DNA from 4 places in the Clostridium sp. SGI.024 genome. Region 4 is predicted to be linked to each of the others. Evidence: riboswitches for the same ligand, from Rfam matches in the RefSeq annotation. Region 4 holds a riboswitch; each other region holds the start of a gene.
What was found. A riboswitch is a leader RNA that binds a small molecule or an ion and turns the genes downstream of it on or off. The one in region 4 is predicted to bind S-adenosylmethionine.

Region 1 (7,841 bases), on a different contig from region 4:
AGATTGAAGTGTTCCAAAGACAGGTAATAAAAAATTATTTTCCACTAAAATACTACCTACAAGTGGACCAAGAGAGTCTCCAATACATTTGTCTGTACCTACACAAATTATTACAGTATTATCTTTTATATATTCTTTTATTTTATTAGCAATTTCCATGTAGGAATTATGATCATCATAATGTACTTTATGCTTCATTAAAATTCACCTCCTGATTATACCAATATATGTGGTAAGCAATTTAAATATAATAAAATGTATAAAAAAATATAAACAGGATAGTAATTAAATAAAGGTGGTGAACTATATGAAAAAGGTAATAATTTATATATTTACTATTATATTAGGTGCAAGTATACCTATTTATTTTTTACTTATTTGGGAGCCTCTAAAAAGTAAAGAGGTATTAAGTAATGAGATTTTTAGTGAAGATATAAATGAAAATAATACTTTAAATAAAAATAAAGATTTTATTAATGATTCTGTTGAAGTAGAAACTGTTTCATTAAAGCAAAGTATTTCAAATAGTTTATTTAATTATCTTGATAATGAGAGAAAAGAAAAGTTGAATGTAATTATGAAAAAATTATCTATTTTAGATTTAATAAAAATTAATGATTTTTTTATAGATAAAGACAACAAAGAACAAATAAAAAAAGGCGTAGAATTAGCTAAAAAGAGAATGAGTTCATCAGATTATGAAATATTTAAAGATATACTAGAGAATTCTATAAATTCAATTATTTTAGACTAAATTTAATAAATAAAATATAATAAATATAATTTTAAAAAAGATAATAGTATTAAATGTGAGGAAATGAAAGAAAAATAGAATAAAATAACTGTAATTCAGTTAAATGAATAAATATTAAACTTGAAATTAGTAAATAATAAATATATACTAGTCATTGTCAGTCGAGCGAGTAAAATCCAATGACTGAAAATAATAAAATAAATTTTATGGGGGAGTTCCCGAGTGGCCAAAGGGGGCAGACTGTAAATCTGTTACGTTTCGTTTCGATGGTTCGAATCCGTCCTCCCCCACCATTTAAATTTATTTGAATATGCTGGCATGGCTCAACGGTAGAGCAGCTGACTTGTAATCAGCAGGTTGTAGGTTCGATTCCTATTGCCAGCTCCAAAAAATGGGGGAGTTCCCGAGTGGCCAAAGGGGGCAGACTGTAAATCTGTTACGTTTCGTTTCGATGGTTCGAATCCGTCCTCCCCCACCATTTTAAATTTGATTTGTGTATGGAAGCATAGCTCAGCTGGGAGAGCATCTGCCTTACAAGCAGAGGGTCACAGGTTCGATCCCTGTTGTTTCCACCATATATGCTGGCATGGCTCAACGGTAGAGCAGCTGACTTGTAATCAGCAGGTTGTAGGTTCGATTCCTATTGCCAGCTCCATAAATAAGGGGGAGTTCCCGAGTGGCCAAAGGGGGCAGACTGTAAATCTGTTACGTTTCGTTTCGATGGTTCGAATCCGTCCTCCCCCACCAAAACAAAAAGTCGTATTTCATAAGAAGTACGACTTTTTGTTTGTTCATTTATTACGACTTTTTGAAATGAATAATAAAGATTAAGGGCATCTATAGTATAAATACAGAGAAGAAAAATAAGAAATATTTTTATAAAACAAATATTCAGAATAATATGTATTGTTCTTGACGAATAATTTTAAAAATGATATAATCTGAAAAGTAAAATTTGATATTAGTTCTTATCAAGAGAGGTGGAGGGAAAGGGCCCTATGAAACCCGGCAACCTACTTCATTCATTTGAGTGTGGTGCCAATTCCAGCAATATAATTTTGCAAGATAAGAAAAGTTATGATTTTTAACATCTCTTCTTATCGAAGAGATTTTTTATTATATAGCTAAATTTTTAGAATTAATATCAAAAAAAAGAAAGGAGATATTAATATGAAAAAATTATTTACATCAGAGTCAGTTACAGAAGGACATCCAGATAAAATTTGTGACCAAATATCAGATGCAGTCTTAGATAGTATCTTAGCAAAAGACCCTATGGCAAGAGTAGCCTGTGAAACTGCTGTTACTACAGGAATGGTTTTAGTTATGGGAGAAATATCAACTAATTGCTATGTTGATATTCCAAAGTTAGTAAGAGAAACTATTAAAGAAATAGGATATGATAGAGCCAAATATGGTTTTGACTGTGAAACATGTGCAGTTTTAACTTCTATAGATGAGCAATCAGGTGATATAGCTATGGGAGTAAATGAAGCTTTAGAATATAAAGCGGGAGAAAAGGATAATGTTGAAGCTGTTGGAGCTGGAGACCAAGGTATGATGTTTGGTTTTGCAACTAATGAAACAGAAGAATTTATGCCATTACCAATAGCTATGGCTCATAGATTATCAAGAAGATTATCAGAAGTTAGAAAAAACGGAACTTTAGCATATTTAAGACCAGATGGAAAAACTCAAGTTACTGTAGAGTATGATGATAATAAAGTATTAAGAATAGATACAATCGTTATATCAACACAACACAGCGAAGAAGTTTCTCAAGAACAAATTAGAAAAGACCTAATGGAACATGTAATAAAAGCTGTAGTTCCAGTTGAATTATTAGATGATAAAACTAAGTATTTTATTAACCCAACAGGTAGATTTGTTGTTGGTGGCCCACAAGGAGATAGTGGTTTAACAGGAAGAAAGATAATTGTTGATACTTATGGTGGATATGGAAGACATGGTGGCGGTGCTTTCTCAGGAAAGGATCCAACTAAGGTTGATAGATCTGCAGCATATGCAGCTAGATGGGTAGCAAAGAACTTAGTTGCAGCAGGGGTTGCTGATAAATTAGAAATACAATTAGCATATGCTATTGGCGTTGCTAAGCCAGTATCAATTGAAATAGAAACATTTGGAACAGGTAAGAAGTCTGAAGAAGAAATAGTTTCAATTGTAGAGAAGATATTTGACTTAAGACCAGGTGCTATAATTAGAGATTTAGACTTAAGAAGACCTATCTATAAGCAAACTGCAGCTTATGGACACTTTGGTAGAATTGATTTAAATCTTCCTTGGGAACAATTAAACAAAGTAGAAGAAATAAAAAAATATTTATAAAATATATAAATTAAGGAGCTGCTTAGGCAGCTCCTTTTTATACTAATACTTTTCCGCCAACTATTACATTTTTGATGTTAATATCTTCATCAAATAATAGTAAATCTGCATCATAGCCTTCTTTTATAAGGCCTTTTCTATCTTCAACTTTACAGTGTCTTGCAGCATTATAGCTAGCCATTTTAACAGCTTCATATAATGGAAGTCCAACGTTTTTATAAACATTATGAACCGCTCTATCTAAAGTAAGAATTGAACCTGCTAAGCTTCCACTTAATAATCTTGCAGCACCATCTTTAACTTCAACATCTTGACCACCTAAAGCATACATACCATCAGACATTCCACAAGCCATCATAGCATCTGTAACTAAAAGAACCTTATCAGGAGTCTTTTGGTTGTAAGCTATTCTAAGGGCTGGGTAAGATATATGTATTCCATCTGAAATAGTTTCAGTTGTTATTTCACTATCAAAAATAGCACCAACAACACCAGGTTCTCTATGAGCAAAAGGTGTCATAGCATTGAAAAGGTGAGTTGAGTGGCAACATCCACATTTAATTCCTTCCATAGCTTCGGCATATGTAGCTTTAGTATGACCTATAGAGCAAACAACTCCTCTTTGAGATAATTCTTTTATTAATTCTTTAGCTCCAGGAACTTCAGGAGCAATTGTGATAGATACAACTGCATCTTCAGCATCTCCAACCATTGCAGTATAGTTTTCTAAAGTTGGTGCAATTAAGAAATTAGGATTTTGAGCTCCTATAGCTTTTGGACTAATGAAAGGTCCTTCTAAATGAGCACCTAGTACGATAGCACCATCAGTTCCATTTTCCTTAGCTTCTTTTATAACTTCCATTGACTTTCTAATATCTTCTACAGCAACAGTCATTGTTGTTGGTGTAAAAGCAGTAGTTCCATGTTTTACTATTACTTTTGATATTTCATTAATTGCTTCAAAAGTACCATCCATAGTATCATGACCACCAGCACCATGAATATGAACATCTATAAATCCAGGAGATAAATATAATCCATTAGCATCAAGTACGTCAGTAGTATCAACATTAGTTGGATTTATTTCTTTTATCTTACCATTTTCAACTAAAACAGAACCTTTTTCTATTTTATCAAGATATATAATATTACAGTTTTTTATAAGCATATAAACACCTCCATAAATTTGAATATACATTAATTATAGCATATTGAAAATAATAGTAATTAAAAAATTAATCTTTAGTATGTATTAATTTAGATATATTATATAATAAAAATAGAAATTAATAAAAATATTTAGATTTGGAGAAGGTAACATGGAAGATTGTATAAATGGAATAGTTGAATCTATTGTATTTAAAAGTGACGATACTGGGTATGTGGTAACTAAAATAAGAATAGAAAAAGAAATAATTAGTGCAGTTGGAGTGGTTCCCTTTATAAAAGAAGGTCAACATGTTAAGTTAAAAGGACAATGGGTAGTTCATAAGCAATTTGGACGACAATTTAATATAGAAGAATATGAAGAAATACTTCCAAATTCCACAAAAGGAATTGAAAGATATTTATCAACAGGAATAATAAGAGGAATAGGACCTATTACAGCTAAAAGGCTAGTAGAAAAATTTAAGGAAAAAACTTTAGAAGTTTTAGATACAGATATAGATAAAATAAAATTAGTAGAAGGAATAGGAGAAAAAAAGTTTGAAATTATTAAGGAGTCATATTTAGAACAAAGGGATTTAAAGGATATAGTAATGTTTTTTCAAGGCCATGGGATGAGTACAAATCAGTGTATAAAGATCCACAAAAAATTTGGAGCTGATGCTAAAGAAATAATATTAGAAAATCCTTATATTCTTTCAGATGAAATTAGTGGTATTGGATTTATAACTGCTGATAGAATAGCAAAAAGTATAGGAATTGAACCAAATTCTCCTTTTAGAATTCAAAGTGGAATTAGATACATATTAAACCAATTTTCTGCCTCAGGTAATACATTTATGCCAAAGGATGAATTAATAAGAGAATCAAGTAAAATATTAGGTGCTACTTCTGAAATGGTTGAAGAAAGTTTATATAATTTATCTTTAGATTCTAAAGTAAAAGTTGAAAAAATAGAAGGGATAGATTCTGTATTTGCATTACCATATTATTATTGTGAATTAGGTGTAACTAATAGGATAATAACTTTAAGTATGGAGAATTTTAGAAGTATTAATTCAGATATTGAGTTTGAAATAGGAGTTTTTGAAAAAAAATATAGCATAAAATTTGCACCATCACAAAGAGAGGCAATAGTAGGGGCTTTTGATAATGGAATAGAAATAATTACAGGAGGACCTGGTACAGGGAAGACAACTATAATAAAAGCCATAATTGAAATTTATGAAAATAACAATATGAAAGTAGTTCTAGGGGCTCCAACTGGAAGAGCAGCAAAAAGAATGAGTGAATCTACTGGAAGAGAAGCTAAAACAATACATAGACTACTAGAAATGGGTGTTAGTGATGAAGGAAAGTCTTACTATAAGCTAGGCGAAAGTGAGCCGCTAGAAGCAGATGTAATTATTATAGATGAAGCATCTATGATAGATATAATGCTTATGAATAGTTTACTTAAGGCAATAAAATTAGGCACTAGATTAATTATAGTTGGTGATGTTGATCAGCTTCCTTCTGTAGGAGCAGGAAATGTATTAAAAGACTTAATTGAAAGTAAATTTATAAAAGTAGTTAGATTAAAAGATATATTTAGACAAGGAAAAGAAAGTTTAATAGTAACTAATGCACATAAAATTAATAATAGAGAAATGCCAATTTTAAATAGAAAAGATGGAGATTTTTTCTTTGAGAATAAGGAAGATGTTAATGAAATACTTAGGACAATAATAGATTTAATAAATAGAAGGCTTCCAAAGTTTAATACAGCTTGGGATAAATATAGGGATATTCAAATACTAACGCCTACAAGAAAAGGTATACTAGGGGTACAAAATTTAAATAATGAATTGCAAAATGTATTAAATCCAAAATCTCCAGGTAAAAAAGAAAAAGATTTAAAAGATGTTACCTTTAGAGAAGGGGATAAGGTAATGCAAATTAAAAATAATTATTCTTTAAAGTGGGTTAGAATAAATGGATATGGAGATAATGAAGGAGTAGGCGTATTTAATGGAGATATGGGCTTTATAGAAAGCATTAATGATGAAGAAAAAACATTAACTGTAGTCTTTGATGATGAAAGAAAAGTTGTTTATGATTACATATATTTAGATGAATTAGAATTAGCCTATGCCATAACCATTCATAAAAGCCAAGGAAGTGAGTTTAAAGTTATTATTACTCCAGCTTTTATGGGTTCACCTTTACTTATGAATAAAAATTTACTTTATACTGCAATTACTAGAGCAAAAGAATTAGTTGTGGTTGTTGGAGTTCCAAAAGCATTACAATATATGATTACTAATGATAAGAGTGTAAGCAGATATTCATCTCTAAAAAATAGAATTGTAGATATTACTAGTAATGAAATATTCACTGAGTAGGAGAAGTTAAATGTTAGATAATATATTAATTAACGTGAAAGAGTTTAATAATTGTGTATCTAAAATAAATAAGTGGTATAATAAGCAATCAAAAATTTTAAATATAATAACCAATCCATATAATACAGCATTAATTTTTATTAATATTATTAAGATGTCAATTAAAGAAAATAAAAAGGTTTTATATGTATGGAATGGTGAAAAATGCAAAGAAGAAATATTAGTAGAATTAAAGAAAGAAAAATTAAATTTTAAGTATTCTTGTAATAAGGAATTAGATGGGTCTGAAAATTTAGTTTTTATAAATTCTAAAAATATTAAAGATGTAAAAAATTATTATGATATTTGTATTATTGATGATATAAGTGAATATTCTATAGTATCAAAGGAAGAGATTAGAACTGGATTAGAGTATTTATATATTTATGCTAAAAGAATAATATCATATTCAATAGATAGAGTAGTTAATATGGGAACAGCTTTTGAAATAAGTGATTTAATTAGGAGAAATGTCTTTGTAGAACCTAGAATAATAACAACTAGGGTTAAACTTGATGAAGATATTCCATATACTTTATATGACTATTTAATATGGTTTAAGAATAATAAGAGAAAAGTAATAATTTATATTCCAACTGAAGAAAGGATTCAGAAAGTATATAATTACTATACTAATGAAATAAAGATAAAGGATGTTAATGTAATTAAACTACTAAAGGGAGAATCAAAAAAAGAATTAGATACTATTTATATTAACAAAAATAAGAGTGCGTTTATTATTACTAATTATATAAGAGAATATTCTTTAGGGACAGAGGGTATTGATATAGTTGCATTATTTGCTGATGAAGATTTTTATAATTATAAAAAAATCCTATATTTCTGTGCAGATGTAGGAAAAAATATTAAAAGTAAAAATATAGGCGAGGTGCTACTAGTGGCTAAAGATATATCAGAAGATATGGACTTAGCAAAGGAAAGAGCAAGGAGATATAACAAAATTATATGGGAAAATGGATTACTAAAATATTAATTTCATTGAAGGATGAATTGTTAGATATTATTTATCCACCTAAGAATAGTTGTATAATTTGTGATAGTGAATTTATGGGTATATGCCCATTATGTAAAAGTAAGATAAAAAGGGTAAAAGAATTTGATAAAGTTCATTCTTATGGATATTATAATGG
Region 2 (7,841 bases), on a different contig from region 4:
TAGGATAAAAGTTTTTAATTATATTATAGTTTAATCTTTTACAATTGATAAGTATAAATGTATAATATTACATGTGCAATAGACAAAGGAGTGATTTGCTTGAAAAGAATTTTTGAATTAACAACAAAAGATATTGAGACAATTAATAAAAATGAATTAAGAGAAATCATTGAGGGATCTGAAGGAAGGACAGTTATGTCTGAATGTATAATAAGTTATACTCCATATATTAAAGAAGTATCTAATTTAGAATTAGCTTCAAGTTTTGGTGCAGATATGTTAACATTAAATACTTTTGATTTTGAAAAACCATTTATCTTTGGTATAGATGGAGGAAATATTTTATTAAATGATTTAGGAAAAATAGCACAAGTATATGAAGAAAGTGTAAAAAGAAATTTAAATGATAAAAATTATATAAAAAATATTAAGAAATTAGTTGGAAGATTAATAGGAGTAAATTTAGAACCTGTACCAGAGGGAAGTACATATGAAAAAGGTTTTACATTAAATGAATATAGTCTAAAAAAAGTTAAAGAATATGGGTTTGATTATATTGTAATAACAGGAAATCCAAATACAGGTGTTAATGCTGAGACAATATGTAATGGAATAAAATTAGCTAAGGAAATACTAGGAGAAGATACATTAATTATAGCTGGTAAAATGCATGGGGCAGGTAGTGGAAATATATACGATGAAGAAACTATAAAAGGATTTATAGATGCAGGAGCAGATGTTGTATTAATACCAGCACCTGGTACAGTTCCAGGATTTGATTTATCTTTAGCAAAAGATATAATTTCTATGATACATGATAATGGTGCATTAGCAATGACAACAATTGGGACATCACAAGAAGGTTCAAGTAAATCAGTTATAGAACAAATTGCTTTAAATTCTAAGATGGCAGGAGCAGATATTCAACATATAGGGGATTGTGGAACTTTTGGTATGGCAGTTCCAGAAAATATTATGACATTATCTGTTGCAATAAGAGGAATAAGACATACTTATAGAAGAATGGCTCAATCTATATTAAGATAATAATAAAAATATAAAATACTCTCAAAGTTATAATACTTTTGAGAGTATTTTAGCATTACTTTAATTTAATGGATTATTTATTTAATTTAAAAGAACAAAATTGACTTATTCTCGTAAAAAATATATAATTATATAAATTAAGAATCTTATTATGAGTGGTGGAGGGACTGGCCCTATGAAGCCCAGCAACCTACTTTTTAAGTGTGGTGCCAAATCCAACAGAGAAATCTGAAAAATAAGAGAAATATATTATGAAATTATTAATCTCTTCTTTTTGAAAGAGATTTTTTTATTTTTAAGGGGGTATTATAATGATTTCTAAATTTAAGATAATTGATGATTTAAAAAATAGAATATTAGTTATAGATGGGGCAATGGGAACTAATATTCAAAGCTATATGCTTGATGAGAAAGATTATAGAGGAGATATATTAAAGGATTTTCCCTTTGCTTTAAAAGGAAATAATGATTTATTAAGTGTAACAAATCCTGATATTATAAAAAATATACATAGAGGATTTTTAGAAGCAGGAGCAGATATAATAGAAACAAATACTTTAAATTCAAATTTTATATCACAACGTGATTTTAATTTAGAAGAGCTAGTTTATAAAATGAATTATGAGAGTGCAAAAATTGCTAGAGATTTATGTAATGAATTTGAATTAAAAGATGGAAGAAAAAGATATGTTGCTGGATCAATTGGGCCAACAAATAAAATGGCATCTTTATCACCTGATGTAGAGGATCCAACTTTAAGAAGTGTAAATTTTGATGAATTAAAAGAAGCATATAAAGAACAAGTTAATGCATTGATAGATGGGGGAATAGATATTGTACTAATCGAAACTATTTTTGATTCATTAAATGCACGAGCAGCAATTATTGCTGCAAATGAAGTTTATAAAGAGAAAGGGAATAGCTTACCTATTATGATTTCAGGAACTATTGCTGATAAATCTGGAAGAATATTATCTGGTCAAGATATATTAGCTTTTGCAAATTCTATGAGAAATGATTATATCATATCTATTGGATTAAATTGTTCTTTTGGTGCTAAAGAATTAATGAGTTTTATAAAAGAACTTGCTGAAACACAAGATTTATTTATTTCAGTTTATCCTAATGCAGGATTACCTAACGAACTTGGCTTTTACGATGAATCGCCTAAAGTAACAGCAACTTATATAGAAGAAATGCTAAAGGAAGGATATTTAAATATGGTTGGAGGTTGTTGTGGAACAACTTTTGAGCATATTAAAGAAATATCTAAAGTAGCTAAAAAATATAAACCAAGGGAAATTAAAAAAGTAATTAAAGAAAGTGTATACTGTGGGTTAGAAGTAACTAAGTCAAATAAAGAAATGAATTTTATAAATATAGGAGAAAGAACAAATATTTCAGGTTCTGCAAAATTTGCTAGGCTTATCAAAGAAAAAAATTATGAAGAAGCTTTAAAAATAGCTAAAAATCAAGTGGAAAATGGAGCCCAAATTATAGATGTTAATTTTGATGATGGACTTCTAGATAGTGAATTTGAAATGGAAAATTTCTTGAAATTAATAGCTTCAGATCCAGATATATCAGCAAAACCTATAATGATAGATTCATCAAGGTGGGAAGTAATAGAAAAAGGATTGAAGTCAATTCAAGGAAAACACATTGTAAATTCTATTTCTTTAAAAAATGGAGAAGAAGAATTTATAAAAATAGCAAATATCATTAAGGATTTTGGTGCAGCAGTTGTTGTTATGGCTTTCGATGAAATTGGTCAAGCTGATAATTACGAAAGAAAAATTAATGTTTGTAAAAGGGCTTATGATATATTAGTTAATAAAGTAAATTTTCCTCCAGAAGATATTATATTTGATCCAAATATACTAGCAATAGCAACAGGTATTGAAGAGCATAATAACTATGCAGTGGACTTTATAAATGCAACTAAATGGATAAAGGAAAATCTTCCTAAAGCTAAAGTATCAGGAGGAGTTAGTAATTTATCTTTTGCATTTAGAGGAAATAATAGGGTTAGAGAAGCAATGCATTCAGTTTTTCTATATCATGCAATAAAAAATGGAATGGATATGGGAATCGTAAATCCTGGAATGATTCAAATATATGATGAAATACCAAGTGATTTATTAACACTTGTAGAAGATGTGATTTTTAATAAAAGAAATGATGCTAGTGAACGATTACTAGATGCAGCCAATAATTATAAATCAGATAATATAAAAGAAAAATCAAATAATGAAAATTGGAGAAATTTTTCTTGTAGAGAAAGATTAGAATATTCTTTAGTTAAAGGGATTACAGATTATATAGAGGAAGATTTATCTGAAGCGTTAAATATATATGATAAGGCTTTAAACATAATAGAAGGTCCTTTGATGGAAGGAATGAAGAGAGTAGGAGAATTATTTGGTGATGGAAAAATGTTTTTACCACAGGTTGTAAAATCAGCAAGAGTAATGAAAAAAGCAACTGCATTTTTGACACCTTATATAGATAAAGATGTCTTAGGAAGTTATAAAAAGGATGGTAAAATATTAATAGCTACTGTAAAAGGCGATGTACATGATATTGGTAAAAATATAGTAAGCGTAGTACTATCATGTAACAACTTTGAAGTAATAGACCTTGGCGTAATGGTTCCATGTGAAGAAATACTTAATAGAGCAATTGAAGAAAATGTAGATATAATAGGGTTAAGTGGATTAATTACTCCTTCATTAAATGAAATGATAACAGTTGCAAAAGAAATGGAGAAAAGAGGACTTAAAATACCGCTTATTATAGGTGGTGCTACAACATCAAAGATTCATACGGCTCTAAAAATAGATCCAAGTTATAGTGGACCTGTGATTTATGGATTTGATGCTTCAAAAACAGTAGAAATTTGCAAAACTTTAGTTTCAAAAAATAGAGAGGACTTTATTGATAATACCAAGAATGACTATAAAAGAATAAGAGAAAATTATAATAAATCAAAGCAAGACTATATATCTATTGAAGAAGCTAGGAAAAATAAATTAAAATTAGATTGGAATAGCGAAATAATTAAAAAACCAAATTTTCTAGGAGTTAAATATATTGAAGATTATTCAATAAATGATATTAGGCCATTTATTGATTGGAGTTTTTTCTTTATTGCATGGGGCATGAAAATGAAATATCCTGAGATTCTAGAAGATGAAAAATATGGTAGTGAAGCTAAAAAAATATTAAATGATGCTAATAAATTATTAGATGAATTAGAAATTAATAAAATAGTAAAACCAAGAGGGGTATTTGGTATATTTAGAGCAAATTCATGTGCTGATGACATAGAGTTATATGATGATAAGAATAATATTATTGAAACATTTAATATGTTTAGACAACAAAGAAAAAATGAAAATAATATTTATTTATCATTAAGTGATTATATTGCACCAAAAGAATCTAAAATAGAAGATTACATGGGAGCATTCTTAGTTACTAGTGGAAAAGAAGCTAAAGAATATGCAAATGAATTAAGAGATAATGGTGATGAGTATAATTCAATGTTATTAAATTTTGTTTGTGATAGGTTAGCAGAAGCATTTGCAGAAAAGCTTCATTTAGATCTTAGAAAAAAATATTGGGGATATTCTGAAAATGAAAACTTAAAATTAGATGATGTGCTTAAAGGAAAATATATTGGTATTAGGCCAGCAATTGGTTATCCTTCTCTAAAAGATCAAAAAGAAATAAAAAAGATATTTAGAATCTTAGATGGAGAAAATTATACAGGTGCTAGTATTACAGAAAATTATATGATAGATCCTCCATCATCAGTATGTGGGTTATATTTTGCAAATAAGAATGCAAAATACTTTGATGTTTACAAAATAGATGAAAATCAATTAAGTGACTACTCAAAAAGAAATAATTCTAGTTTAAATGAGTTGAAATTAAGGTTACCATATATATTAGTTTAATGAAATAAAGAGCTGCTTAGGTAGCTCTTTATTTTAGTTTTTTGAAAATTTCTATGTTAAAAAACTAAAATATAGAATATTAAATTTCATCAAAGTATTATTAACAAATAGATTTAAATATTGTTATATAAAAAAATAGTAAAACTACGCTAATTGTAATGAAGTTATAAAAATTTACGAATTTTAAATATTTTCATTAAATATTGAAGAATCTATGAATTTGAATATATGAATTTTTAGTGTATTATATAATTAATAGAATATATATAAAAAAGGAGAGTTTAAATGAAAATTTTAGTTATTAATTGTGGAAGTTCATCTCTAAAATATCAACTAATTGATATGGATACAGAAACTTCATTAGTACAAGGATTAGTCGAAAGAATAGGAATAGATGGATCAATCTTGACTCAAAAGGTAGAAGGAAAAGAAAAATATATTATTCAGGAAGATATGGTTGATCATAAAGTTGCAATAAAACATGTTTTAAATGCACTTATAGATGAGAAAAATGGTGTAATTAAATCAATGGAAGAAATTGGTGCGGTTGGTCATAGGGTTGTTCATGGAGGAGAAAAGTATTCTCAGTCAGTAATAATTGATGAAAATGTTTTAGAATCTATAAGAGATTGTATATCATTAGCTCCATTACATAACCCACCTAATATTATAGGGATTGATGCATGTAGAGAACTTATGCCAAATACACCAATGGTAGCTGTATTTGATACTGCATTTCATCAAACTATGCCAAAGGAAGCGTATATATGTGCCTTACCATATGAATTATATGAAAAGTATGGAATAAGAAAATATGGTTTCCATGGAACATCACATATGTATGTTTCTCAAAAAGTTGCTGAAGTTATGAAAAAAGATATCAAAGACTTAAAGATTATAACTTGTCATTTAGGAAATGGATGCTCACTTGCAGCTATAAAGGGAGGTAAGTCAATAGATACTTCAATGGGCTTTACTCCACTTGCTGGAGTTATGATGGGTACTAGAGCTGGAAGTATAGACCCTTCAGTAATTAGCTTCCTAGTAGAAGAAAAAGGTTATACTATGAATGAAGTAGATGAACTATTAAATAAAAAATCTGGGGTTCTGGGAATATCAGGAGTTTCATCAGATTTCAGAGATGTTTTAGAAGAATCAGAAAAGGGTAATGAAAGAGCTAAACTTGCTTTAGATATATTTAATTACAAAGTAAAAGCACAAATAGCAGCTTACGCTGGTATAATGGGTGGAGTAGATGCTATAGTTTTTACTGCAGGTATTGGAGAAAATTCTTCAATTACAAGAAAAGAATGCTTAAGTGGACTTGAATTCCTTGGATTTAATATAGATGAAAATAAAAATTCAGTAAGAGGAAAAATTCAAGAAATATCAACTGATGATTCAAAGATTAAGGTGTTTGTAATACCTACTAATGAAGAACTTATGATTGCTAGAGAAACAGTGAAATTAGTTAATAATAAATAAAAATAAAAATTAGATAAAGATAGATTCTTTGAATTTGTCTTTATCTAATTTTTTTTTTTATTTTTACAAATATTTTAATTGTATTTATTATAATTCCTTTATGTTTCTTTATTCCAAATAAATTATTATTAATAAAAATTTCTTTAATATCATTCTTAATTTTATACAATATATTTCTTGGCTACCTAGAGTATAGGAATACATCTTTAGGTGTTAATAAGGAGTTATTGGTAGCAAGTAGTGGAAGTAATATAAAAATTACAACTTTAATTAAACAAGAGCACTTACAATCTATAGAAGTTAAAGAAAATCCTTTTCAACGAAGAAAAAATGTATGTGATTTTAAGTTAGACATATATAGCAATAAAATAGGAGATATTGTTGTTGTTAAAAATTTAAATAAGGTTTTGTTAAATACTATTGATAAAAATTTAATTTTATAAAATGAAATATTAAGAAACTTATACTAAAAATAAGATAATAAAAGGATATGAAAGAAAATAAGAATTATTTAATAAAATTGGGATTTGAGAAAAATTAATACTATTAATATAATTACCTTATAAAATAGCAATATAAAAGGAGAATAAATTATGATAACAGTATGTCCAGTTTGTTCAGGAATAGACACAGATAAATTAGAATTAAAATTTGGAAGTAAAAATGTTGAAGTTGGTTGCATAGGAGAATGTGGTGGAAGAGACGGTTTAGTAATAGGATATGCAAATGGAAAATACATTGAAACAGAAACAGAAGAGGATTTTATAAAGAAAGTTGAAGAATAATGAAAAAAACCTTAGAGATGCTTCTAAGGTTTTTTTGATATTTATTTGTTTTCTATGTATTATATACAAGTGAGGAGTGATAAAATGAATAATTTAAGTGATAGGGTTAAGGGCATTATATTTATAACTTTTTCTGCATTTGGATTTGCAGGTATGTCAGCTTTTGTTAAATTAGCTGGAGATTTACCATCTTTTCAAAAAACATTTTTTAGAAATTTAGTTTCATGTATAATTGCTTTAGCTTTTATTATTAAAAATAAAGAGAGTTTTTTTGGTAAAAAGGATAGTCAAAAGTTATTAATATTAAGATCAACATTAGGAACTATTGGAATAGTGTTAAACTACTACTCTATAGATAAATTAATACTTTCAGATGCTAATATGTTAAATAAACTAAGTCCATTTTTTGTAATTATTTTTTCTGCCTTATTCCTTAGAGAAAAAATTAATTTTAAACAAATTATATCAATTGTTATTGCATTTATAGGTGTAATATTTATTATTAAGCCAACTTTTAATATGGATGTTTTCCCATTTATAATTGGTATTTTAGGAGCTATTT
Region 3 (7,841 bases), on a different contig from region 4:
AATTTAGTTGAATAATTGCCTAATATATGTATATCTTGAACTTTTGAAAAGGAATCAACTTTTGCATATCCAGTTAAATATGAAAGACTTGGAAATACAGGCATATATCCATTATTTGCAGAAATAGCTATATTATTTAATACTCCTCCAACTAAAACAAATATTGAGCCTATTATAGCTGAAATATATTGCCTATAAGTAAATACCAGTGGTAAATATGATAATAAATACAAAGTTTTAAATATTGATGCAAACTTAATTAAACTATAATTTTCACTAAAAATATTAGCTTGTACAATTAAATAAACCACCTCCATAAAGATAACTGGATATATAGGCCAAGTTTTAAATAATGGCTTTATTTTTAACCTCTTTATTTTACAAAATATTAATGAAATAATTATTGTTTCCAACATGGTAAGCGTTTCCTTTTACTTTATTCTAATTAAATATTAATAGTATACATACATGATTTTTATTATATTTATTTTATATGATAATTATACTATCACCTGTTATTCTTTACCATAACTATTTTTGTTTTTCGCTAAATAAATATATTTTTTAAATCAAAAAAATAAAAATAGGAGAATAATTCCCCTATTTTTATAAATAATATCACTTTTTGTAATTAACATGTAAAATACTATGAGCTATTTCACTATTAGGTTTAATAAGATATTCATCGTATAGTTCTTTTATCATAGGATTTTCATGAGATTTTCTAATTGTTTTTTCCCTATCCTCTATATAAATAGAATCCATTCTACTTTTTAACACTTCCCTATTTGATTTTATATAAGGTTGTCCTCCACCATTTATACAGCCACCTAGACAAGCCATAACTTCAATAAATTGATATTTTGACTTTCCAGATTTTAAATCATCCATAACCTTCTTAGCATTTCCTAGGGAGCTAACTACAGCTATATTTATTTCTTTACCATTAATCTCTATCTTAGCTTCCTTAATACCTTCTAAGCCTCTTACATCTTCAAAGTCAACCTTTTCTAAAGTATTTCCTGTAATCCATTCATAAGAAGTTCTTAAAGCAGCTTCCATAACTCCACCACTTGCTCCAAATATGGCTCCTGCTCCACTTGATTCTCCTAATGGATTATCAAAATCACTATCTTCTAGATTAACTATATCTATTCCTGCTTCTCTTATTAACTTAGCAAGTTCCCTTGTAGTTATTACTATATCTACATCTTTTATTTTATCTTCACTTTTCATTTCTTCTCTATTAGCTTCTTGCTTTTTAGATATACATGGCATAATTGATACAACTTTTATATTATCTTTATTAAGTCCTAATTTATTTGGTAGATAATTTTTGGCAATAGCTCCAAACATTTGTTGTGGTGATTTACAACTTGAAATAAGCTCTATTTTGTCAGCATAATTATTTTCAGCAAATTTTATCCACGCTGGACAACAACTAGTAATAAGAGGTAAATTTTTACCGCATTCAAATCTTTCTAAAAATTCATTTGCTTCTTCCATTATAGTTAAATCAGCAGCAAAATTAGTATCGAATACTAAATTAAAGCCTAATAATTTTAATGCAGCTACTATTTTACCTATGGATAATTTTCCTGAATCCATTCCAAATTCTTCTGCTAAAGCATATCTTACCGCTGGAGCTATTTGGGTAATGACATATTTATTTCCATCTAATAATTCCCAAACCTTTTTGTAATTCATCTTTTCTCTTAATGCACCTGTAGGACAAACAGCTATGCATTGACCACAATAAGTACAATTACTATTTACTATACTTTCATTACAAAATGTTGAAATATTACTTTTAAAGCCTCTATCTGCTACTGTTATAGCATTTACCTTTTGCAAATCATTACATGCTGTTACACACCTTCTACACAATATACACTTTTCTCTATCTCTTACAAAGCCCTCAGAAATATCTAAATCAAATATATTTCTTTCCCCTTCATAAGAATTTTCATGTATACCTAGTTCTGCTGCTAAATTTTGCAACTCACAAATGTTATTTTTTTCACATTTCAAACAATCCATAGGATGATCTGATAGTAAAAGTTCAGTTATAATTCTCCTTGCTCTAATAGCCTTTAATGAATTAGTCTTTATAGACATTCCTTCCCCTACTTCTGTAGCACAGGATGGTACTAATCCATCTTTACCTTCTATTTCAACAACACATACTCTGCAAGTTCCCTTACAATTTCTTGTTTTTCCATCTACCATATACATATGGCATAATGTTGGTAAGTGTATATTAATCTTTTTTGCTGCATCTAAAATACTTGTACCCTTTTCTACCTCTATATTAATACCATTTATCTTTGCATTAACCATTAATTATCCCCTCCTAAGCTAGTCTTAATTATGGCTTTTGTAGGACATGCTTCAAAGCACAATCCACATCTTATACACTTATTAATATCTATAACATGATGTTCTCTGAGTTTTCCTTTTATTGCTAACACTGGACAAGCTCTCAAGCACTTAGTACATCCTATACATTCCTGTGTAATATCATATTTTACTAACTGTTTACATACTCCTGCTTTACATTTTTTCTTTATAATATGTTCTAAATATTCATCTTTAAAAAATTTAATAGTACTTAATACAGGATTTGGAGCTGCTTCACCTAAACCACACAAAGATGCATCCTTTACAACTTCACAAAGCGCTTCTAATTTATTTAAATCTTCCTCTTCAGCCTTTCCTGTAGTAATTTTTTCTATTATTTCTAATATTCTTTTATTACCAATTCTACATGGAGTGCACTTTCCACAGGATTCATCAACACTAAATTCTAAATAGAACTTGGCTATGTCTACCATACAGTTATTTTCATCCATTACTATCATGCCACCAGATCCCATCATAGAACCAATGCTAGTAAGTGTATCGTATTCTATTGGTAAATCTAAATATTCTATAGGAATACATCCACCTGAAGGACCTCCTGTTTGTACTGCTTTAAGTTCTTTATTGTCTGTTAATCCTCCACCTATTTCATATATTATGTCTCTTAAAGGAATTCCCATTGGTACTTCAACTAGTCCTACATTATTTATATTCCCAGCTAATGCAAAAACTTTTGTCCCTGTTGATTTTTTTGCTCCTATACTACTATACCAATTAGCTCCATTGTTAATTATTTGACAAATATTTGCGAAGGTTTCCACATTATTAACGCAGGTAGGTTTTTGCCATAATCCTTTTTCTGAAGTTCTAGGTGGTTTCATAGTTGGCTCTCCTCTTTGACCTTCAATGGAATGTATCAAAGCTGTTGCCTCACCACATACAAAAGCTCCAGCACCATACTTAATTTCAATATCAAAATTAAAGCCAGTATTTAATATATTTTCCCCAAGTACTCCAATTTCTCTAGCTTGAGCAATTGCTACTTTTAATCTATGCACTGCTAAAGGATATTCAGCTCTAATATAAATATAGCCCTTACTTGCTCCTATAGCATATCCACAAATAGCCATAGCTTCTAATACAGAGTTAGGATCTCCTTCTAATATAGCTCTATCCATAAATGCACCTGGATCTCCTTCATCGGCGTTGCAAATTACATACTTTATATCCCCTTCTGCTCTTCTTGTAGCATCCCACTTTCTACCTGTTGGAAATCCTCCACCACCTCTTCCTCTTAGTCCTGATTCTGTAATCTCCTTTATAACTTCCTCTTTTGTCATAGAGGTTATAGCTTTTCCTAATGCTGTATAAGCTCCAACTGCTAACGCATCTTCCATATTTTCAGGGTCTATTACTCCACAATTTTTTAAAGCTATTTTTACTTGCTTTTTATAAAATGGTATTTCTTCTTTTACTCTTATTCTTTCTTTGGTCTCTTTATCCTCATATAATAATCTTTCAACAACTTCTCCATTAAGTATATGACTTTCTATTATTTCCTTAACATCCTCATCTTTAACTTCAATATAAAAAACCTTATCAGGCATAATTTCTATAACTGGTCCCTTAGCACAAAATCCAAAGCATCCTGTCATTATTACTTTTACTTTTTCTTGCAATCCTAATCTTTCTATTTCTTCTTTAAACTTTTCTTCTATTTTATCTGCTCTTGAAGCTTTACATCCAGGACCTCCACATATTAATATATGTCTCTCCTCTATTATTCCATTATTGAACTTTTCTGGATTTTGCCTTACTTCAATTTTACTTTTATATTCACTAACTTTATTTAGTAAATCTTTATAATCCCTTATTTTTTCCATATTAACCCCGCTCCCTTAAATTATTAATTAATTCAGTAACTTGAGGCTTTGTAAAGTGTCCGTAAACCTTATCATTAACTAGTACTACTGGTGCAATTGCACAGGAACCAACACATCTTAAAGTATCTAATGTAAATAATTTATCTTCAGTTGTTTCCCCTTCTTTAATACCTAACACTTTTCTAAAATCCTCTAATATATCATTTGCCCCTCTTACAAAGCAAGCAGTTCCAGTACAAATGCTAATAACATATTTCCCTTTTGGCTCAGTTGAAAAATATGAATAAAAAGTTATTACACCATAAACCTTTGAAACTGGTATATTTAGCATTTCTGCTATATATTCCTGCACATCCCTTCCCAAATATCCATAAAGGTTCTGAGCCTGATGTAAAACTGCAATTAAAGAGCTTTCATCATCGTTTCCTTCTTGGATAAATGATTTTAAATCTTTGAACTTACTACACTTGTCCATTAAATCATCTCCACAAAATATTTTTGAAATTTTAAAAATTTTCTAAATTTTCTATCTATTTAATATTATCACATATTTTGTATTTGTTAAACAAAAAAATGCATTCTAATTTCACAATTAGAATGCAATGAAAAATATTTTTATTTTTCTCCATATATACTTAATGAAAAACCTTTTTTTAATGCTTCTTTTGCATATTCCTTAGCTCCAAATAAAGATAAATCTCTATAATTTCCACATTGTACTTCATTAGCAGCTGGAATTTCAGTAGCCTTTAAAACCTCTTCTAAAGCAGCTTCTAAAGCTACTTTTATCTCCTTTGAATCTCTATCTCCCCAAATGCTTAAATAAAAACCTGTTCTACATCCCATTGGAGAAAAATCAATAATCCCTTCAACTTTATCTCTAAGTTCATAAGCTAGTAAATGCTCTAATCCATGCATAGCTGCTGTTCCAAAAGCTTCTTTATTAGGTTGTAAAAATCTAATATCGAACTTAGTTACCTTATCTCCATTTTTTCCTTCTAGCAAACAACATTTCCTTATATAAGGTGCCTTAACTATTCTATGATCTAATTCAAAACTTTCAACTTTTTCCATACAATATACCTCCACTATATTTATAAATTTAATTTACCTCATTTTCTAAAGTATTTATAGTATTAACAATGGATGAAATGCTTTCACTTATTTTCTTAGCCACATAAGGGTTATTCATTGTATATAAATGAATACCCTGAACTCCAGTAGATATTAAATCTATAATTTGTTCAGTTGCATATGCAATTCCAGCATCTCTTAATGCCTCTGGATTATATTCATATTTATTCATAATCTTTATAAACTTATTTGGAACTTTAGCACCACATAATGATACTATTCTCTTTATTTGTTTTGTGTTTATAACAGGCATAATTCCAGCTTGAATTGGAATAGATATTCCATACTTTTCTTTTTGCTCTAAGAAATTATAAAAATACTCATTATCAAAAAACAGTTGTGATATTAAATGCGTTGCTCCAGCTTCTTGTTTTTTCTTTAAATTTATTAAATCATCTTCATAAGACTTGCTATCTAAATGCCCCTCAGGATAACAAGCTCCAACTATATTAAAGTCATTTCTTAATTTAATATGCTTTATTAAATCGCTAGCATATTTAAAATCACTTTTTCCATCAAAATCAATTGGAATATCACCTCTTAAAGCTAAAACATTTTCTATTCCTTCTTTTTTTAAATCATTTAAAATCTTATCTACTTGCTCTTTAGTAGAATTAATACAAGTTAAATGTGCTAATGGCTCTATCTTATATTTATTTTTGATTATAGAAGATATCTCACAAGTCATATTTTTAGATAAGCTTCCACCTGCCCCATAGGTTACACTTATAAAATCTGGACTTAAACCTTTTAATTCTTCTAAAGTATTATAAATAGTATCTATATTTGATTCTTGCTTTGGTGGAAATATTTCAAAAGAAAAAACCACCTTCTTTTCATTAAATAAATTATTAATATTCATAACTTGCCCCCTTTTCATTACTAAAAAAAGTACCTAAAGGATAACCTTTAGGTACGTAAATAGCCTATATATTACCCTTATCTTACAGGAATTAGCACCACACAAATAAAACAATTAATTTAAATAAAATTAACATTGTAGGTTGCCGGGTATCATAGGGCCAGTCCCTCCACCACTCTTGATAAGTTTTGTTCATTCTTTTTTTATATTATAAGTCTTTTTCTTAATTTTGTAAATATTCAAATTTTATTCTTTGTAATCTTCTTTAAATAAAGCCATAAGTGTAATATCATTATACTTGCCATTTCTATATAATTCTTTCTTTAATATTCCTTCCTCTATAAAACCTATTTTTTTATAACATGCTATTGCTCTAGCATTAAAAGAAAATACTCCAAGTTTTATCTTATCCATATTTACTTCTTCAAATATAAATTTTATTAACACTTTTAAAGCATCACTACCATAATCCCTTCCCCAGTAATCTTTATCTCCAAGCATTATCCCTATGGTACAGTTTCTATTTTTCACATCACAATGGTTGATACTGCATCCTCCAATATATTTTCCAGTTTCTAAATCTTCAATTGCAAAATCATAAGTGAAATCTTTATTACTTTTCCTACTTTTTATCCATTCTTCTTCCTGCCATTTAGTAATTGGAAAAGGAATGGCGGTATCTAGAAATTTTTTAGTTTCTTCATCATTTATAAATTCTACAGCTCTTTCTATATCTTCTTCCCTATAAGCTCTTAGCTTAACTAATTTTCCCCTATACATAATTCTCCCCCTTAAAATAAATACTCTGATATTTTACACTTTAAATTATAAAATAAGGAACTGTTATAAACAGCTCCAAATCAAAAATATAAATTTAAAATTATTATATAATTTATTTTCAATTACTAATAAATATTTTCACCCTAATTCTACATTTCAAATTTTTCATTAGCCATAGCTACTAAATCCTATCTTTTTATTAACAACAGAATAATTGATATTAAACTAAAAGCTAAACTAACCATATTTATATATGTTACAACTTGTTTTGGCGTAAATCCCTTTGATTCTAATCTGTAATGAATTTGACTTCTATCTGCTTGATATACTGGCTTACCATCAATAAATCTTTTTACTATTACAAAAAGATTATCAAATATCGGTATTGCTAATGCTAATATTGGTATAAATATACTCATTAAAGTTGCTTGTTTAAAAGCTCCATCTAAAGCAATTATACTTAAAATAAATCCTAAGAAGTTTGCACCTGAATCTCCCATAAAAATCTTAGCAGGATAATTATTGTACTTTAAGAATCCAAGTGTAACTCCTGAAACAATTAGTGACATAGTAATAGATTCACTTTGTTTTAATATTATTGCTGCTCCTGCAAAGGTGATAGATGATATAAGAGACAAGCCACCAGCAAGTCCATCCATTCCATCTGACCAGTTAATAACAGTTGTTACTCCAAATATCCACGTAATTGTTAATATAAATTGTACAAAACTAGATAAAACTATATAATTTCCTGTAAATGGATTAGTAAAACCTCTAAATACAATGCCAGCATTATATATTATAAATGCTGCTATTAATTG
Region 4 (7,841 bases):
AGCAGGTAATGAAACAAAATCTATAGCTGTTGTAGATTGGATAAAGAAAACAGGAAATGATGGAGAATATACTAATGAAGTATATTCAGAATCTACAGTTGAGTATGCTACTAATGAAGTAACTATTGCATCATCTACTAATAATTCAGAAAATATTAGTGATAACAATGCAGCTTCTAATACTTCAGAGAGCAATAAAGAGAATAAAACTGATAGTAAAACAGAAAATAAAACTGATAATAAAAAAGAAAAAGATGAAACAGAAAATTCTACTTCTGATAGCAAAGAAGAAGAGGATTTATCAAATAATTCTATAAGTGAGTCATTTTCTGCAAAACCAACAACAATAGCAATAATAAGTGTTGCCCTTGCAAGCATAGCTACAGCTATATTTGTTGTAATAAAAAAGTTTTTTAGATAATTAAAATTTAAAAGGATTTTTAGGAAGATTAAGTTCAATTTCACATTGTTCTTAATCTTCTTTATTTATTTTTAGACCACTTCATTCCACAAAAGGCGAAAAAATTGCATTTAAATATAAAAATGGGATTTATTACAAATATATTGTTATAATTTTTTTATTAATAGAGGAGAGAAACTGAGTGCATTGGCATTGAAGATTTAATGAAGCTTTAGCTTAATTTACTGTGAAAGCTTATCTTAGCAAGGTCTTAGCAAGGTCTTAGCAAGGGAACTGAGGAAAATCTTCCTCTGAAAGGAGATAATAAATGGATGATGAAATTTTAATAAAACTTATTGGTGGGCCTATATTTATAATTATTATTGTTTTATTATTAATTGTTTTTAATCTTAAGAAAAGAAAACAAGGTAATAATAAAACAATAAATAAAGTAGACTATGGTCAAGTTTATTTTCAGATGACAATTGCAACTTTTGCTGCCATGATTATTTTATGTGATGATATTTATGAATTTTTACTATTTCAAGCTTCACTAATATTTGCATCAATATTAATTAGTAAATATGCTAATGATAAGATAGATAAAAGGTTATAAAGAGTATTTAATTTTTAATATACATTTAATTTTAAGATTAATTTACAATAATTATATATTTTACAACTAAGGGAGAATGAAATGGATAAAGTTTTAATGATAGAAAAGACTAAAGAATTTGTTAAAAAGAAATTATATGGAGAAGGAAGTGGCCATGATTGGTTTCATATAGAAAGAGTATATAACTTAGCTAAATATATAGTAGAAAAAGAAAATGCAGATTCTTTTATTGTTGAAATGACAGCACTATTACATGATATTGATGACTGGAAATTTTCAAAGTCTAATGATATTAATACCACAGTTACGGAGAAATTTCTTAAATCTATACAAGTAGATAAGAATGATATGGAAGCAATAATAAAAATAATAAAAACTATGTCTTATAAAGGTGGGGTTGTGGATTCAACCCAACATACAATTGAAGGAAAAATAGTTCAAGATGCAGATAGATTAGATGCTATAGGTGCAATTGGAATAGCAAGAACCTTTGCTTATGGAGGGCATAAAAATCGACCAATTTACGATCCATCAATAAAGCCTATGGATTTTAAATCCTTAGATGAAGTTAAAAATGCAGAAAATCATACAATAAATCATTTTTATGAAAAACTATTAAAATTAAAAGATTTAATGAATACAGATACGGCAAAGGAAATAGCAGAAAAAAGACATAAGTTTATGGAAGACTTCTTAGAGGAGTTTTATAGTGAATGGAACTTTTAAGTAATGATTTATTAATTAAAATTGTGCATTATTTCCCCTTCTTTTACTTATATTAATATAAAGAGTATAATATAAATAAAAGGGTGATAATTATGAAGGTGCTAATAATGACTATTAACTTAAGAGCTGAATGGGTTCATTCTTTAAAAGAAAAAAGGATGATAGTAAGAAGTATAACTCAAAAACTTAAAAATAAATTTAATATTTCAGTAAATGAAGTTGGTAATCAAGATATTCATAACTATATTACAATTGGTATATCAGGGATTTGTGCTACAAATGCACAATTAGATTCAATATATGAAAATATAATAAATTTTGTTGAAGAAAATACTGATGCAGAATTAATTAATATAAGAAAAGAAGTAATAGTATTCTAAATTTTTTAGCAATAGTTGTTGACATTTAAAGTTAATAAATGTATAGTATTACTATAAAATTTAATAAACATTTTTAAATGTTTCTTATCAAGAGTGGTGGAGGGACTGGCCCTGTGAAACCCAGCAACCTTTAATAGGTGTGATAGGCTTAATTTTTATTGAGCTAAATTACTCATATTAAGTTTGGTGCTAAATCCTGCAGCTTTAAAGCTGATAGATGAGAGAATAAATCAACAAGTGATATTTACACGCACTAGAGAATTTATTCTCCAGTGCGTTTTTTGTTTTTATTTAAGTTCTAGGAGGGACATAAATGATTGAAATTAAAAATTTAACTAAAAAATTTAATGATGTGGAAGTTATAAAAAATGTTTCTTTATCTATAGAAGAAGGTACGATATATGGAATAATAGGGCATAGTGGAGCAGGAAAATCTACTTTACTTAGATGCATAAATGGCCTTGAAAGTTATGAAGATGGCTCAATAAATGTTATGGGGAGAGAAGTTAATGAGCTTAAGGGATATGAATTAAGAGAATTTAGAAAAAAACTAGGTATGATATTTCAAGGCTTTAATTTATTAAATAGAAAAACTGTATTTGATAATATAGCCTTACCATTAGAGGTTTGGGGATTTGAAGAAGAATATAAGGAATATAAAGATAGTTTAGGGGATAAAAAACCTATTAGCTATAGAAGCTACAGAAGAAAAAGAATAAATGAAAGAGTAAATGAACTTTTAGATTTAGTAGGACTTTCTGAAAAAGCAAAAGTAAAGCCCACAAGCTTAAGTGGAGGACAAAAGCAAAGAGTTGCAATAGCAAGAGCTTTAGCATTAGAGCCTAAAGTTTTACTATGTGATGAAGCAACATCAGCCTTAGATCCAAAGATAACAAAGGATATATTAGCACTTTTATCTAAAATTAATAAGGAGTTAGGCATTACTATAGTAATAGTAACTCACCAAATGGAAGTAGTAAAAGAAGTTTGTGAAAAAGTTGCATTAATAGAAGGTGGAATATTAAAAGCAGAAGGAAAGTCAGAGGAATTATTCTTAAGACCTGGGGTATCATTAAAGAAATTCCTTGGAGAAGAAGAGGAAGATATTTTACCAGAGTCAGGTATTAATATTAAGTTATTCTTCCCAAGTACATCTTCAGAAAATGCACTTATAACAAAGATGGCAAGAGATTTAAATGTAGATTTTTCAATAGTTTGGGGTAAGCTTGAAAAGTTTAGAGAAGATATATTAGGTAATTTAGTAATAAATATTAATGAAAAAGATAAGGACAAGGTTATAGCTTATTTAGAAGAAAAAGGTGTAGTATTGGAGGTGCTTAAATAATGACAGAAATATTAATTGAAGGATTTAATAAAACCATAATAATGGTATTTTTCTCAACATTATTTTCAGTAATTTTAGGATTTATTCCAGCTATTATATTAATAGTTACAGCACCAAAAGGCTTAAAGCCTAATAAAACTGTTTTTAATACATTAGATACAATAATAAATATTTTAAGAGGTTTCCCATTTATAATTTTAATGGTAGCAATAATGCCACTTACAAAATTAATAGTAGGAAAATCTATAGGAACAACAGCAGCAATAGTTCCACTTACTATAGCAGCAGCTCCATTTGTAGCAAGAATTATAGAATCAGCTTTAAAAGAAGTAGATCCAGGAGTAGTAGAGGCAGCAAAATCCTTTGGTGCATCAAATACACAAATAATATTTAAGGTAATGCTTAAAGAAGCAGTTCCATCAATAATTTCAGGATTAACATTAACAATAATAAGCATAATTGGATATTCAGCTATGGCAGGAACAGTAGGAGCAGGTGGACTTGGAGACTTAGCAGTAAGATACGGTTATCAAAGATACCAAACAGATGTAATGATAGTAACAGTAATAATCTTAGTAATAATTGTACAAGTTCTACAATCACTAGGAAATTACTTATATAAAAAATTATCACAATAGAGAAATGAAAAATGAAAAATGAAGAATGATTTTACATTAATTTAAGAAACTCATAAGAGTTTCAACAAAAATTACTCATTATCAATTATGCATTACGCATTATAAGTGTGTATAGATTAAGGTTTATAAGTTTTTAAATTTTTAGATATAAATAAAAAAAGTAAAATGAAATGTAAAATAAGATAAAACTTCCTAAGAAGTTTTGAAGAAATTTTATAGTAATTTGGAACAAATTACATCAATAATTCTACATTTTACATTCTACATTTTACATTAAATTAAGGGGGTTTTAAATATGAAAAGAAAATCAATTTTATCAATTTTATTAGTAGGAGCTTTAGCAATAGGCTTGGTAGGATGTGGAAATAAAGCAGAGGGTACTGGCTCAGCAGCTGAAGATAAAACAATAACAATTGGGGTTAGCCCAGTTCCTCATAAGGAAATAGTAGAACAAGTAGTGCCAGATCTTGAAGCAGAAGGATATACAGTTAAAGTAGTAGAATTCACTGATTATGTAACACCTAATACAGCTTTAGCTGAAGGTGAGTTAGATGCTAACTACTTCCAACATATAGCATACTTAAATGAAACTAATGAAAGTAAAGGCTTAGATTTAACTTATACAGCAGCTATTCACTTAGAACCATTAGCAGCTTATTCTAAATCTATTAAAGATTTAAAAGATCTTAAGGATGGTGCAACAGTTGCAGTTCCAAATGATCCATCAAATGAAGCAAGAGCTTTAAGATTATTAGAAAAAGCAGGTTTAATTAAGTTAGGTGATGGAGAATTAGTTACTCCTAAGGATATTACTGAAAATACTAAGAACTTAAAGTTTGAAGAATTAGAAGCAGCTCAATTACCTAGAGTTTTAGAAGAAGTAGATATAGCAGTTATTAATGGTAACTATGCTCTTGAAGCAGGATTAAATCCAGCTAAAGAAGCATTAACAATAGAATATGCTAATGCAGAAGCAGCTAAAAACTATAGAAATATCTTAGCTGTTAAAAAAGGTACTGAAGAAAGTGAAAAAATTAAAGCTTTAACTAAGGCATTAACTTCTGAAAAAGTTAAGAAGTTTATAGAAGAAAAATATAGTGATGGAACAGTAATTCCAACATTCTAAGAAATAAATATAAATTATTATATAAAAGATGAAGTATTAAGCCTTAATATTTCATCTTTTATTTTTATAAATAGGAATTTATAGAAATAGATAATGTAGAAATATATTTTAATACTTAAATACAAATTAAGAGTTTACCTTAAATTAAGATATATATTATTTGTAGCAAGTACAACTAAAGTTAAATTAGAGAGGATGATATAATAATGAACAAACAGGAAGTATATAAATATTTGAAAGATATAAATATATGGCATGAAATTACAGAGCACAAAGCAGTGTACAATATGAAAGAAATAGAAGATATAGAGGTTCCATATCCAGAAGCAGATGCAAAAAACCTTTTTGTTAGAGATGATAAAAAAAGAAATTATTATCTTATAACAGTAAGAGGAGATAAAAGAGTTGATTTAAAGGATTTTAGGCAAAAGAACAATACAAGACCTTTAAGCTTTGCTTATGAAAAAGATTTAATGGATATTATGGGATTAATACCTGGAGCTGTTACACCTCTTGGTTTATTAAATGATAAAGAATGTAAAGTACAATTTTTTATAGATGAAGAGTTTAAAAATTCACCAGAATTAATAGGCATTCATCCAAATGATAATACAGCAACAGTATGGTTAAAAACAGAGGATTTAATAAAAATTATAGGAAACCATGGTAATGAAGTACATGTGGTAAAATTTTAGTGTACAATTAATTTATAGAAGTATTAAAATAAATTATAGGTGATATTATGGAGAAATTATATTATAAAAATCAATATTTAAAAGAAATTGAGGCAAAGGTAATAGAAGTTAAAAAAGTTAATGATAAATATCATATAGTTTTAGATAAAACTATATTTTTCCCAGGGGGAGGAGGGCAACTATGTGATGTGGGATACATAAATGATAAAGAAGTTGTAGAGGTGTATGAAGAAAATAAAATCATTTATAATGTGTTAAAGACTCCTTTTGAGGTTAATGATATTGTTAGTTGTAAAATAGATTGGGAACGAAGACAAGATGGAATGCATCAACATTTAGGCCAACATATATTATCGGGATGCTTTTTCAAATTATTTAATGCTAATACAGTAAGTATTCATTTGGGAAAAGAAATAAGCACAGTAGATATTATAGGAGTATTAAATGAAGAGCAAATAAGAAAAGCAGAAGCGTTTGCTAATGAAATTATTAATGATGGAATAGAGGTTAGTTTTTTAGTTCCAAATGAAGAAGAGCTAAATGCTATGAATTTAAGAAGAGATTTACCTAATACAGAAGAGGAAATTAGAGTTGTAAAAATAGGTGATTTAGATATTAATGCTTGTTGTGGAGTACATCCAAATAAAACATCAGATTTAAGGATGATAAAGATTAAGAAATTTGAAAAAAATAAGGGAAATACAAGAATAGAATTTTTAGCTGGAGAAAGAGCTATTAATGATTCTTTATTTAAGGATAAGGTTCTTAGAGAAATTTGTAATTATTTAAATAGTACTGAACATGAAGCTTTAAATGGAATAAAAAATTTAAAGAATTCCTTAGAAGAAATAAAAAAAGAAAAAAAGATATTAGAAGAAGAATTATTGAACTATGAAGAAGAAACACTTATTAAAGAAGGGAAAAATATAGGAAAATATATTGTTATTAATAAGATATTCTTTAATAAATCAACAGATTATGTTACAAGACTTGCTAATAAAATAAGCGAAAGAGATAGTATTATCTGCTTATTTGCAATAAGGTTTAAGGAGAAAGCTAATATAATTCTTGCTTCTTCAAAAAATATAGAAAATGTTAATATGGGGCAGATATTTAGAGAATATATTTCTATAGTTAATGGTAAAGGTGGAGGAAGTAAGACTTTAGCCCAAGGTGTTGGAGAAGTAGATAATATAGAAGAGTTTTTAAATAATATTTATAACTTTTTTTGTTGAAATACTAACTATAAAAATTAAATTTGTAACCAACTATCGAAATTCCCAATATACTAAATTATAAAGTAATGCAAATATTTATATTATTACTATATAAATAATGGGAGGGAAAGAGTTGGCAAAATGGGTATTGGATGCAGGTCACGGTGGAAAAGACTCAGGAGCAGTTGGTAAAAATGGTAGACGAGAATCTGATATAGTTTTAGAAGCTGTTTATGAGGCAAAAAGGTTATTAGAAAGAAACGGTGAAATAGTATTGCTTACAAGAGCATCTGATATATACTTAGATGTCATGGACAGAGTAGAGATAGCAAATAATTGGGAGGCAGATTATTTTGTTAGCTTCCATATGAACTCCTTTGTAGATAATTCTGTTACTGGAACTGAAATTGTAATATTTGAAAAGGGACATAAATCAGAAGAATTAGCAAGATTTTTAAAGGATGAATTACTTGCTAATTTAAAATCTAAGGATAGAGGAATAAAGGAAGCAAGTTATACTACTTTAAGGCAAACTAAGATGCCATCAGTTATTATTGAAGCTGAATTTTTATCAAATGAAGACATAGAAAAAAACTTTAGTGCTATAAAGTATGGTCATATGGTAGCAAGAGCTTGTTTAACTATGGTTAATAAAGTTTTAATTGATATTCCAGTAAAAAAACCAAAAACTCCTACAA

Region 1: linked by a shared signal. The riboswitch ahead of metK (methionine adenosyltransferase) and the one ahead of ACQRD5_RS04495 (methionine ABC transporter ATP-binding protein) in region 4 are both predicted to bind S-adenosylmethionine.
Region 2: linked by a shared signal. The riboswitch ahead of metH (methionine synthase) and the one ahead of ACQRD5_RS04495 (methionine ABC transporter ATP-binding protein) in region 4 are both predicted to bind S-adenosylmethionine.
Region 3: linked by a shared signal. The riboswitch ahead of metF (methylenetetrahydrofolate reductase [NAD(P)H]) and the one ahead of ACQRD5_RS04495 (methionine ABC transporter ATP-binding protein) in region 4 are both predicted to bind S-adenosylmethionine.

Annotation. Positions count from the first base shown of each region.
Region 1 covers NZ_JBNPON010000090.1:441-8,281, forward strand. Annotated here, with positions in the region: gene yyaC (spore protease YyaC) at 1-198, opposite strand, end outside; gene ACQRD5_RS15865 (hypothetical protein) at 308-754, shown strand; tRNA gene ACQRD5_RS15870 (tRNA-Tyr) at 963-1,047, shown strand; tRNA gene ACQRD5_RS15875 (tRNA-Thr) at 1,067-1,141, shown strand; tRNA gene ACQRD5_RS15880 (tRNA-Tyr) at 1,148-1,232, shown strand; tRNA gene ACQRD5_RS15885 (tRNA-Val) at 1,254-1,329, shown strand; tRNA gene ACQRD5_RS15890 (tRNA-Thr) at 1,335-1,409, shown strand; tRNA gene ACQRD5_RS15895 (tRNA-Tyr) at 1,417-1,501, shown strand; SAM riboswitch class I at 1,720-1,826, shown strand; gene metK (methionine adenosyltransferase) at 1,925-3,100, shown strand; gene nagA (N-acetylglucosamine-6-phosphate deacetylase) at 3,138-4,268, opposite strand; gene recD2 (SF1B family DNA helicase RecD2) at 4,420-6,651, shown strand; gene ACQRD5_RS15915 (hypothetical protein) at 6,662-7,684, shown strand; gene ACQRD5_RS15920 (ComF family protein) at 7,657-7,841, shown strand, end outside.
Region 2 covers NZ_JBNPON010000052.1:17,835-25,675, reverse strand. Annotated here, with positions in the region: gene ACQRD5_RS13060 (hypothetical protein) at 91-1,047, shown strand; SAM riboswitch class I at 1,191-1,289, shown strand; gene metH (methionine synthase) at 1,359-5,009, shown strand; gene ACQRD5_RS13050 (acetate kinase) at 5,295-6,494, shown strand; gene ACQRD5_RS13045 (PH domain-containing protein) at 6,527-6,937, shown strand; gene ACQRD5_RS13040 (DUF1450 domain-containing protein) at 7,088-7,279, shown strand; gene ACQRD5_RS13035 (DMT family transporter) at 7,364-7,841, shown strand, end outside.
Region 3 covers NZ_JBNPON010000002.1:57,614-65,454, forward strand. Annotated here, with positions in the region: gene ACQRD5_RS01100 (DUF5317 family protein) at 1-416, opposite strand, end outside; gene ACQRD5_RS01105 (NADH-dependent [FeFe] hydrogenase, group A6) at 619-2,340, opposite strand; gene ACQRD5_RS01110 (NADH-ubiquinone oxidoreductase-F iron-sulfur binding region domain-containing protein) at 2,340-4,244, opposite strand; gene ACQRD5_RS01115 (complex I 24 kDa subunit family protein) at 4,246-4,719, opposite strand; gene ACQRD5_RS01120 (S-ribosylhomocysteine lyase) at 4,860-5,318, opposite strand; gene metF (methylenetetrahydrofolate reductase [NAD(P)H]) at 5,347-6,240, opposite strand; SAM riboswitch class I at 6,315-6,428, opposite strand; gene ACQRD5_RS01130 (GNAT family N-acetyltransferase) at 6,487-7,020, opposite strand; gene ACQRD5_RS01135 (MraY family glycosyltransferase) at 7,209-7,841, opposite strand, start outside.
Region 4 covers NZ_JBNPON010000008.1:67,750-75,590, forward strand. Annotated here, with positions in the region: gene ACQRD5_RS04475 (NPCBM/NEW2 domain-containing protein) at 1-421, shown strand, start outside; gene ACQRD5_RS04480 (hypothetical protein) at 729-1,016, shown strand; gene ACQRD5_RS04485 (HD domain-containing protein) at 1,098-1,742, shown strand; gene ACQRD5_RS04490 (DUF503 domain-containing protein) at 1,835-2,122, shown strand; SAM riboswitch class I at 2,204-2,346, shown strand; gene ACQRD5_RS04495 (methionine ABC transporter ATP-binding protein) at 2,436-3,467, shown strand; gene ACQRD5_RS04500 (methionine ABC transporter permease) at 3,467-4,105, shown strand; gene ACQRD5_RS04505 (MetQ/NlpA family ABC transporter substrate-binding protein) at 4,401-5,231, shown strand; gene ACQRD5_RS04510 (prolyl-tRNA synthetase associated domain-containing protein) at 5,438-5,926, shown strand; gene ACQRD5_RS04515 (alanyl-tRNA editing protein) at 5,974-7,161, shown strand; gene ACQRD5_RS04520 (N-acetylmuramoyl-L-alanine amidase family protein) at 7,277-7,841, shown strand, end outside.